3 linked regions of the Variovorax paradoxus genome follow. The protein of the gene in region 1 interacts with the protein of each later gene in a pairwise test. Links are inferred from orthologs where the notes say so. Each region holds a gene or a part of one and is shown on either strand. Other genes may lie near its edges.

Evidence for each region.
Region 2: the proteins of recO (region 1) and ssb interact in binary tests that used the Escherichia coli proteins (3 or more experiments, as listed by UniProt). The link is inferred for Variovorax paradoxus from one-to-one orthologs.
Region 3: the proteins of recO (region 1) and recR interact in binary tests that used the Escherichia coli proteins (3 or more experiments, as listed by UniProt). The link is inferred for Variovorax paradoxus from one-to-one orthologs.

The regions. Positions count from the first base shown.
Region 1 is NZ_CP123990.1:883,350-886,235, reverse strand. The notes cover bases 1-2,732. They hold recO (DNA repair protein RecO), read right to left. Parts: upstream 1,888-2,732; coding sequence 1,114-1,887; downstream 1-1,113. Other genes in these bases: era (GTPase Era), read right to left, coding at 1,889-2,732; QHG62_RS04195 (pyridoxine 5'-phosphate synthase), read right to left, coding at 353-1,117; acpS (holo-ACP synthase), read right to left, coding at 1-339. In the rest of the region: more of era, read right to left, coding at 2,733-2,857; rnc (ribonuclease III), read right to left, coding at 2,865-2,886. UniProt on the Escherichia coli protein: Involved in DNA repair and RecF pathway recombination.
Region 2 is NZ_CP123990.1:3,069,726-3,072,597, reverse strand. Bases 126-2,843 are described here. They hold ssb (single-stranded DNA-binding protein), read right to left. Parts: upstream 1,903-2,843; coding sequence 1,348-1,902; downstream 126-1,347. Other genes in these bases: QHG62_RS14940 (chloride channel protein), read left to right, coding at 2,010-2,843; QHG62_RS14950 (hypothetical protein), read left to right, coding at 806-1,276; QHG62_RS14955 (Csu type fimbrial protein), read left to right, coding at 126-638. In the rest of the region: more of QHG62_RS14955, read left to right, coding at 1-125; more of QHG62_RS14940, read left to right, coding at 2,844-2,872. UniProt on the Escherichia coli protein: Plays an important role in DNA replication, recombination and repair. Binds to ssDNA and to an array of partner proteins to recruit them to their sites of action during DNA metabolism. Acts as a sliding platform that migrates on DNA via reptation.
Region 3 is NZ_CP123990.1:1,932,741-1,935,683, forward strand. What follows is about bases 132-2,920. They hold recR (recombination mediator RecR), read left to right. Parts: upstream 132-1,125; coding sequence 1,126-1,716; downstream 1,717-2,920. Other genes in these bases: dnaX (DNA polymerase III subunit gamma/tau), read left to right, coding at 132-734; QHG62_RS09450 (YbaB/EbfC family nucleoid-associated protein), read left to right, coding at 786-1,118; QHG62_RS09460 (MAPEG family protein), read left to right, coding at 1,733-2,125; QHG62_RS09465 (ABC transporter substrate-binding protein), read left to right, coding at 2,274-2,920. Outside these bases: more of dnaX, read left to right, coding at 1-131; more of QHG62_RS09465, read left to right, coding at 2,921-2,943. UniProt on the Escherichia coli protein: May play a role in DNA repair. It seems to be involved in an RecBC-independent recombinational process of DNA repair. It may act with RecF and RecO.

The sequences.
Region 1 (2,886 bases):
CGTCACGTGCGCCGTGAGGCCTTTGGCCTCGAACCACTCCTTGAGCTCACCATGCAGCACGATGACGGGCTTGCCGCTGCGCAGGTTCGCAATCTCGCACAGGCGCCAGGTCATCGGCATGCGCATGCCCAGGCCGATGGCCTTGCTGAAGGCCTCCTTGGCGGAAAAGCGGGTAGCCAGATAGCTCAAGCCGCGCTTGGGCCAGCGCTCGCTGCGGGCCTTCCACACCGCGAACTCGGCATCGCTGAGCACCCGGTGGGCAAAGCGCTCGCCCTGGCGCTCGAAGGTCGCAGCGATGCGACGCAGATCGCAGATATCGGTACCAATGCCGTAGATCATGCCGCTGGAGCGCTCACTTGGCTTCGTCGATGCAGCGCAGGTACTCCCGCGTGGTGGCTGCGTAGCCCAATTCGAGCGCATCGGCGATGAAGGCGTGGCCGATCGAGACCTCCTGAACGCCGCGCACGGCACGCAGGAAAGCCGTCAGGTTGTCGCGGCTCAGGTCATGGCCCGCGTTGACGCCGAGACCCGCGGCCTGCGCCGCACGCGCCGATTCGACGTAGCGCGCAAGCACGGCCGCCTCGTTCGAAGTGCCGCGCGATGCGGCATAGCCTTCGGTGTACAGCTCCACGCGGTCGGCGCCCACGGCCTTCACCGCAGCCATCATCTCGGGGATCGGGTCCATGAACAGGCTCACGCGGACGCCCAGGGCCTTGGCCTCGGCAATCAAAGGGCGCAGGCGCTCGGCGTCTTCCGGGAAGCTCCAGCCGTGGTCGCTGGTCGATTGCGATTCGCTGTCGGGCACAAAAGTGGCCTGGTGCGGCTTGAGCTCGCGCACGAAGTCCATCAGGTTGTGGAACGGATTGCCTTCGATGTTGAACTCGATGCCCGGCCAGTCTTTTGCAAGCAGCGCGGAGAGGTCGCTCACGTCGTGCGCGCGGATGTGGCGCGCGTCCGGCCGCGGATGCACCGTGATGCCCTGCGCCCCGGCGGCAAGGCAGGCGCTGGCGGCCTTGAGCACGCTCGGGATGCCCAGGTGGCGCGTGTTGCGCACAAGGGCCACCTTGTTCAGGTTGACCGACAGCGACGTCGTAGCGGAATGGCCGGGAGTGCTCATAGGGCTTGCAAATCTCTCATCATCTGCCGCGTGCGCAGCGTGGACACACCGCAATGGTAGTTGAGCAAGGCGCGCAGCTGGTTTCTGAGGGCACTGTTGCTGCCGGCGTTCATGGTGGCTACTTCTCTCAACGTGGCGGTGAAGGGGGCGCGGTCGTCGAGCACGCCCTGCAGCGATTGCCAGTCGGCGCCGGCCAGCGCCGCCTCGCCGTCACCCGCCAAGCGCAAGCCGGCTTCCGGCACCAGGCTGTAGCGCGCCTCCGCCACGAGCGGCTCGAGGGTGAGGGTTTGAGCGTCGAGCGACGGCAAGAGGCCCACTTCGCGCAGCAGCAGCAGCTCGAAAGCACGCAGCGCCGCGGCCTGGGTTGCGGCCTGCGCGCCGGCGTGGTCGCCCGCCAGCACCTGCACCACGCCCGCGTAGGCGTCGAACAGCGCCTCGTGAGCGTCGTCCCGCGCGAGCAGGCGCAGCAGCAGTTCATTGACGTAGTAGCCCGAGAGCAGGGCCTCGCCCGTCGGCATGACGTGGCCGCCCATCCACTCGGCGCCCTTGAGCGTGCGGATCTCGGCGTCGCCGCCGTAGTTGAGCTGCAGCGGCTGCAGAGGCAGCAGCACGGGCCTGAAGTTGGAGCTCGGCCTCTTCGCCCCCTTGGCCACGAGCGCGATGCGTCCGTGGTGGCGGGTGAAGACCTCGAGGATCAGGCTCGACTCGCTCCAGTCGTAGCGATGGAGCACGTACGCCGGTTCATGCGAAACGCGGTGGGCAGTTGCCACTTCATTCGTAACCGAACGAGCGCACGCGGGCCTCGTCGTCGGCCCAGCCGGAGCGCACCTTCACCCACAGTTCGAGAAAAACCTTGGCATCGGCCAGCTTTTCGAGCTCGACCCGGGTTTCCATGCCGATGCGCTTGATGCGCTCGCCCTTGTCGCCGATGACCATGGCCTTGTGGCCGTCGCGCTCCACCACGATGGTGGCGGCAATGCGCAGCAGGCGCTTCTGGCCCTTTTTCTGCGGCGGCTCTTCCTCGAACTTGTCGATGATCACGGTCGAGGTGTAGGGCAGTTCGTCGCCGGTCAGGCGGAACAGCTTTTCGCGCACCAGCTCACCGGCAAGGAATTTCTCGCTGCGGTCGGTGAGCTCGTCCTCGGCGTAGAACCAGGGTTGCTCAGGCAGGTATTTTTCACAGATGCCGAACAGGCGCTCGACATCCTTCGGGTTCTTGGCCGACATCGGCACGAACTCGGCAAAGGGGTGCTTCGCCTGCATGGTCTGCAGCCAGGGTGCGATGTCGCCGCGGCGGTGCACGTTGTCGAGCTTGTTGGCCAAGAGCACGGTCGGAATGCCCTTGCCGAGCAGCTTGAGCACCCGCTCGTCGGCCGGCGTGAAGCTGCCCGCCTCGACCACGAAAAGAATCAGGTCCACGTCGCCGACCGCGCCCTGCACGGTCTTGTTGAGCGACTTGTTCAGCGCATTGGCGTGCAGGGTCTGGAAACCCGGCGTATCCACGAACACGAACTGCGTGGCACCCAAGGTGCGCATGCCCGTGATGCGGTGCCGCGTGGTCTGCGCCTTGCGCGAGGTGATGCTGATCTTCTGGCCCACCAGCGCGTTGAGCAGCGTCGACTTGCCCACGTTGGGCTTGCCGACAATGGCCACCAGGCCGCAGTGCTGGGGCCCTGTTGTGCCCGTTCCGCCCGCTGCGTCTTCGGGGTTTTCTGCTGCTGAATTTATAGCGTCGTTCATTCTGGTTTCACGCGGCCCCGCGTGCCTTG
Region 2 (2,872 bases), 2.2 Mb from region 1 along the record:
CGGTGCCGAACCCCTTCGTCGTCACGCTGAACATTCCGGCCCGGTCGAGCAGGGGGGGAAGCGCCACCATGCGCGGGGAACTGCTTGCCTTGCAAAGCACAGTGCCTCCGGGCGCCTACCAGGACAACTTCGGCGGCATCCACACCTCGATCACGCTCTCGTCGAGCACAAATGCCACGCCGGCGACGTGCAACACCTCGATGGCGGACAACTTCGCGTTCCTGGTCACCGCAACCGTTTCCAAGAGCTGCCTGGTGACGGCCGATCCGCTGAACTTCGGCACCGTCAATGGCCTGCCGGGCCAAGCCGACCAGGACCAGACCAGCACGATCAGCGTTATCTGCACGACGCCTACCGCATACACGGTAGCTCTGACCCCGTCGAGCGGCTCGACGGCGGGTGTCGGGGCCATGGCGCCGACAGGCGGCGTACCCGGCAACACGGACACGGTGCCATACCGTCTCTATCGCAACACGGGCCGTACCAACGCCTGGGGCAGCATTGCGGCCAATACCGTTGCAGGCACAGGCAACGGCTTCGCACAAGTGCTCACCTTGTACGGCCGCGTTCTGGGTGCAAGCACCAACGTACGGCCCGACAGCTACCGCGACGTCGTGACGGTCAGCGTCACCTACTGAGCGGCGCCTGCGGGCGCTCCGGTCCGGAAAAAACCTGCTAGCCATTGGCAGGTTATGGGTAAAGAATGGCGCGCACGGCCTTCATTTTCCCGAGACTCTGCCGATAAACCTGGACAGGGCGTCAATGCGACGCCCTCCACCAGGTTGCGACGAGAGGAGGAGCTCCAATGTCCGGAAACATGTCCGCTGCAGGTGCAACTGCCCTGCGCCCGACGCGAGTGGCGCCGCCATTGGCCGCCGTCGGCATGCTGCTGCTGTTGCTGCCGCTGCCGCTGCGGCTCAGTTCGGCGGAGACGACGCATGGCATGAACAGTTCGACGGCCCGCTTCAGCGTGACGATGGTCGTCCTGCCGACCTTCAAGGTGCTCGAGGTCACGCCCGTCAAGGGTGGCCATGAATACCGCGTCTGGACCAACATGAAGTCGGTGGTCATCAAGGGCCGCGAGTACCGGTTCGACAAGATCGGCGAAACAAGGCTCATGGTGGCCGGGAACGAGGCCGATGGCCGCGACAGCCTCGCGTCCGCCTGGCAAGGCGTCGTCGGTGCGATGGCGGCGACTTCGGGCTCCGCTCCGTCGCAAGCCACCGCCCCGGCAGGGGACGGAAGCAATGCGATGCGGGTGACGGTGACCTACTGACCCCACTCCATAAAAAAAGCCTGCAGCGATGGACTGCAGGCTTTCGATCGGCAAATTCCGGCGAAACGATCTCAGAACGGAATATCGTCGTCCATGTCGTCGAAGCCCGACGACGACTTGGCCGGTGCCTGGCGCGGTGCCGCTGCCGGAGCGCGCGGTGCTGCGGCGGGCGCACGGGGGGCATAACCGCCGCCGCCGCCGCCACCGCCACCTTGCGAGTAGCCGCCACCGCCGCCGCCCTGCGAATAGCCGCCATCGTCCTCCGGGCCGCCCGACGGGCCGCCCTGGCCTTGGCGGCTGCCCAGCATCTGCATCTGGTCGGCGCGGATTTCGGTGGTGTATTTTTCGATGCCGTCCTTGTCGGTCCACTTGCGCGTGCGCAGGCTACCTTCGACATACACCTGCGAGCCCTTGCGCAGGTATTGGCCGGCAATTTCGGCCAGGCGGCCGTTGAAAACGATGCGGTGCCACTCGGTGGCTTCGCGCATTTCGCCGCTTTGCTTGTCTTTCCAGCGATCGGTGGTTGCCACGGTGACGTTCGCGACCTGGTCGCCGCTCGGGAAGGTACGCATTTCGGGGTCGCGCCCCAGGTTGCCGACGACGATGACTTTATTGACCGATGCCATATGCACTGCCCCTGATAAGTAGATGGAGGAGGAGGTTGAAAGGAACCCTCGATTGTGCCCCAGGCAGCCGCCGGCATCCCCGCCGGATGCCAGAATGAGCGTTCCGCATGAACAGAGAACCCGACTTCCTCGAGCACCTGCGCGCCGAATTGCGCGGTGGCCGCATCTGGCTCGACCGCGCCATCGTGCTCGGCTACGCCATTGCGGCCGGGCTCTTCGTGGTGGGCTTCACGGTTGCCAGCGACTGGGTCTTCGGCCAGTTCCATCGCTTCTACCAGGCCTGGCCCTGGGCGGTGCTGCTGACCACGCCGCTCATCACAGCGGCCATCGTGTGGTTCACGCTGCGGTTTTTCCCCGGTGCGGGCGGTTCGGGCATTCCGCAGATCAAGGCCGCGCTGCATCCGGCGCTGCCGGAGGAGCGGCGCTTCGTCTTCGCGTCGCTCCGGCTCACGGTCGCGAAAATCGGGCTTGGCGTTGCGGGCTTCGCGGCCGGACTGTCGATCGGGCGCGAAGGCCCGTCGGTGCAGGTTGCGGCGGGCGTGATGCAGCATGCGCGGCGCTGGCTGTCGCCCAACACCACCATCGATTCCCGCGCACTGCTAGTGGCGGGCGGCGCGGCCGGCATTGCGGCGGCCTTCAATGCGCCGCTGGCGGGCGTGGTGTTTGCCATCGAAGAACTGTCGGGCCGCCTGGAGGCGCGTTCCAGCGGCCTCATCATCACGGCCATTGTGCTGGCGGGCCTGGTGGCGGTGTCGGCTTTCGGCAATACCAGCTACTTCGGCGTGATCCGCGTGCCGCGGCTGGGCTGGGACGCGCTCGGGCCCGGGCTGCTGGTCGCGCTGCTGAGCGGCGCTGCGGGAGGTCTGTTCGCGCGGCTGCTGATTGCCTCGCTGACCGGCACGGCCGGGCGCCTCAATCGCTGGCGGGCGCGCTTTCCGGTGCGGTTCGCGGCCTGCGGCGGGCTGGCGGT
Region 3 (2,943 bases), 1.0 Mb from region 1 along the record:
CCTCTTCGGGCTCCGCGGAAAAAAAAACTCTGAATGAAGCGCCAAGGGCGGTTTTAACCCCCTCGGCAACACCTTCGGCTCGACCTGCACAGGCAGCTGAAGCGCCGGTTGTGTCTGCCGCGCCGCTGCCGCCGCAAGCCGGCTCGGCACCTGCCGGGCAGCGGCTTACGGTGGTCAGCGAGCCAATGCGCCAGGGCGGACCGCCGAGGCCTGGCGCTTCGGCCGAGCCGCAGGCTCTTGAAGACCGCCCCAGGGTGCTTGCGGTGCCAATTCGGGTCCAGCCGCCGCCGGGCCAGCGGGACGTGCCCCGTTCCGATGAGCAGCGCGCTCCCGCGCCCCCCATTCCGCCTAGCGAAGACGGCGATTTCTGGCATGCCACCGTCACGCAGATGATTGCGGCCGAGAGCATCAACGCCTTGGCGCGCGAACTTGCATTGCAGTCGCAGCTGGTGGCGCGCGATGTCGACCAGTGGATATTGCGCGTGGAGCGGGAACTGCTCAATCAGCCTTCTGCGCGCGAGAAGCTCGCCGACGCGCTCGCGGCCCTGGGCCACAGCGTGAAGCTGGCCATTGAAATCGGCGGCGTGATCGACAGCCCCGCGCGACGCAACAAACACGCGGCCGACGAGCGCCAGCGCGTTGCCGAAGAGGCGATTCGCAACGACCCCGAGGTGCAGATGCTGATGCGCGAATTCGATGCGAAGATCGTGCCTGGAACGCTCAAGCCCGCCTGAGCGCCGTCTCTTATCCTTTCCCCAATTTTCCCCAACCAATCAGGACCAACGATGTTCAACAAAGGACAACTGGCCGGCCTCATGAAGCAGGCGCAGGCAATGCAGGACAACCTCAAGAAGGCCCAGGAAGAGCTGGCCACCATCGAGGTCGAAGGCGAATCGGGCGCCGGCCTCGTCAAGGTCGTGATGACCTGCAAGCACGACGTCAAGCGCATCACCATCGACCCGAGCCTGCTGGCCGACGACAAGGACATGCTCGAAGACCTGGTGGCCGCCGCCTTCAATGCCGCGGTGCGCAAGGCCGAGGAAACCAGCGAACAGAAGATGGGCAAGCTCACGGCCGGCATGCCGGGCCTCCCGCCCGGCATGAAGCTGCCGTTCTGAGCGATTGATGGCCGACGCCAGCTCGCTCGACGCATTGATCGATGCGCTGCGCCGCCTCCCCGGGGTCGGCGTGAAGTCGGCTTCGCGCATGGCTTTTCATTTGCTGCAGCACGACCGCGAGGGCGCGCAGATGCTTTCGCGCGCCTTGCAGCAGGCGGCCGGAAACGTGCGGCATTGCGAGCGCTGCAACACCTTTACCGAGGCGCCGGTCTGCAACGTGTGCCTGGACCCGCGCCGCGACGCGAGCAAGCTTTGCGTGGTCGAAACGCCTGCCGACCAGGCGGCGCTCGAGCGCACAGGTGCGTTCCGCGGCTACTACTTCGTGCTGATGGGCAAGCTCAGTCCGCTCGACGGCATCGGGCCCAAGGACATCGGCCTGCAGAAGCTGTTCGACCGCGCGCTCGACGGCACGGTCAGCGAGGTGATCCTTGCCACCAACTTCACGGCGGAGGGCGAAGCCACGGCGCATGTGATCGGCGAGGCACTCAAGCAGCGCGGCCTGAACGTGACGCGGCTTGCGCGCGGCGTGCCGGCGGGCAGCGAACTCGAATACGTCGACCTCGGCACCATCGCGCATGCGCTGGTAGACCGCAGGTAGCCACAGACAACAGGACATGACTCTTTCACTGCTCACCATTGCCTACTGGTGTGTGTTCATTGCGTGCGGCCTGCCATATCTGGCGGCATGGATTGCAAAGGTTGGCAGCTTCGGTCCGCGCGACAACATCCAGCCGCGCGACTGGGCCGCAAAGCAGAGCGGCTGGCGTGCGCGCGCCAACAGCGCACAGGCCAACAGCTTCGAAGGGCTGCCGTTCTTCATCGGCGCAGTCATCATTGCGCATCAGCTCGGCGCAGCGCAGGCAAGGCTCGACATGCTCGCGGCCGCGTATGTCGTACTGCGCGTGATCTACATCGCGGTGTACATCAAGGGCATAGGCACCGTGCGCAGCGCGGTGTGGGCGCTCGGATTCCTGGTCAACATCGCGATTCTTTTCATCGCGCGATAGGCGCACACGAGCCCTTCTGAACAGGGTCTCGTAGAGGTCTTCATGTTTACGTGAAAACCCGCACGGGATGACCCCGATGCAAGCAAGGTGGGCGCACCCCTAAGCTCGATTCAGTTCACCAGAATCAAAGAGCCCGCAGGACCGCTCCATGCTCCATCGCAGAACCCTCATCACCGCCTCCGCAGTCGCTGCCGCAGCAGTTGCGCTGCCGCGGGTCTTTGCGCAAGCCAAGCTCGAGAAGACGAAGATCTCCATCGCAGTCGGCGGCAAGGCGGCTTTCTACTACTTGCCGCTCACCATTTCCGAGCAGCTCGGCTACTTCAAGGCCGAAGGGCTCGAAGTAGAAATTTCTGACTTTGCCGGCGGCGCGCGCGCGCTGCAGGCTGTGGTCGGCGGGTCGGCCGACGTGTGCTCCGGCGCCTACGAGCACACCATCAACCTGCAGGCCAAGAACCAGTTCTTCCAGGCTTTCGTGCTGCAAGGCCGCGCCCCGCAAATCGCGGTGGGCGTTTCAACCAAGAACATGGGGGGCTACGCCGGCATTGCCGACCTGAAGGGCAAGAAGATAGGCGTTTCCGCGCCGGGTTCGTCGACCAACATGGTGGCCAACCTCGTGCTTTCGCGCGGCGGCCTGAAGGCCAGCGACGTGAGCTATATCGGCGTGGGTGTGGCGGCCGGCGCGCTCACGGCGCTGCGCTCGGGCCAGATCGATGCCATCAGCAACACCGATCCGGTGATGACCATGCTCGAGCAGAAGGGCGACGTGAAGATCATCAGCGACACGCGCACGCTCAAGGGCACGCAGCAGGTGTTCGGCG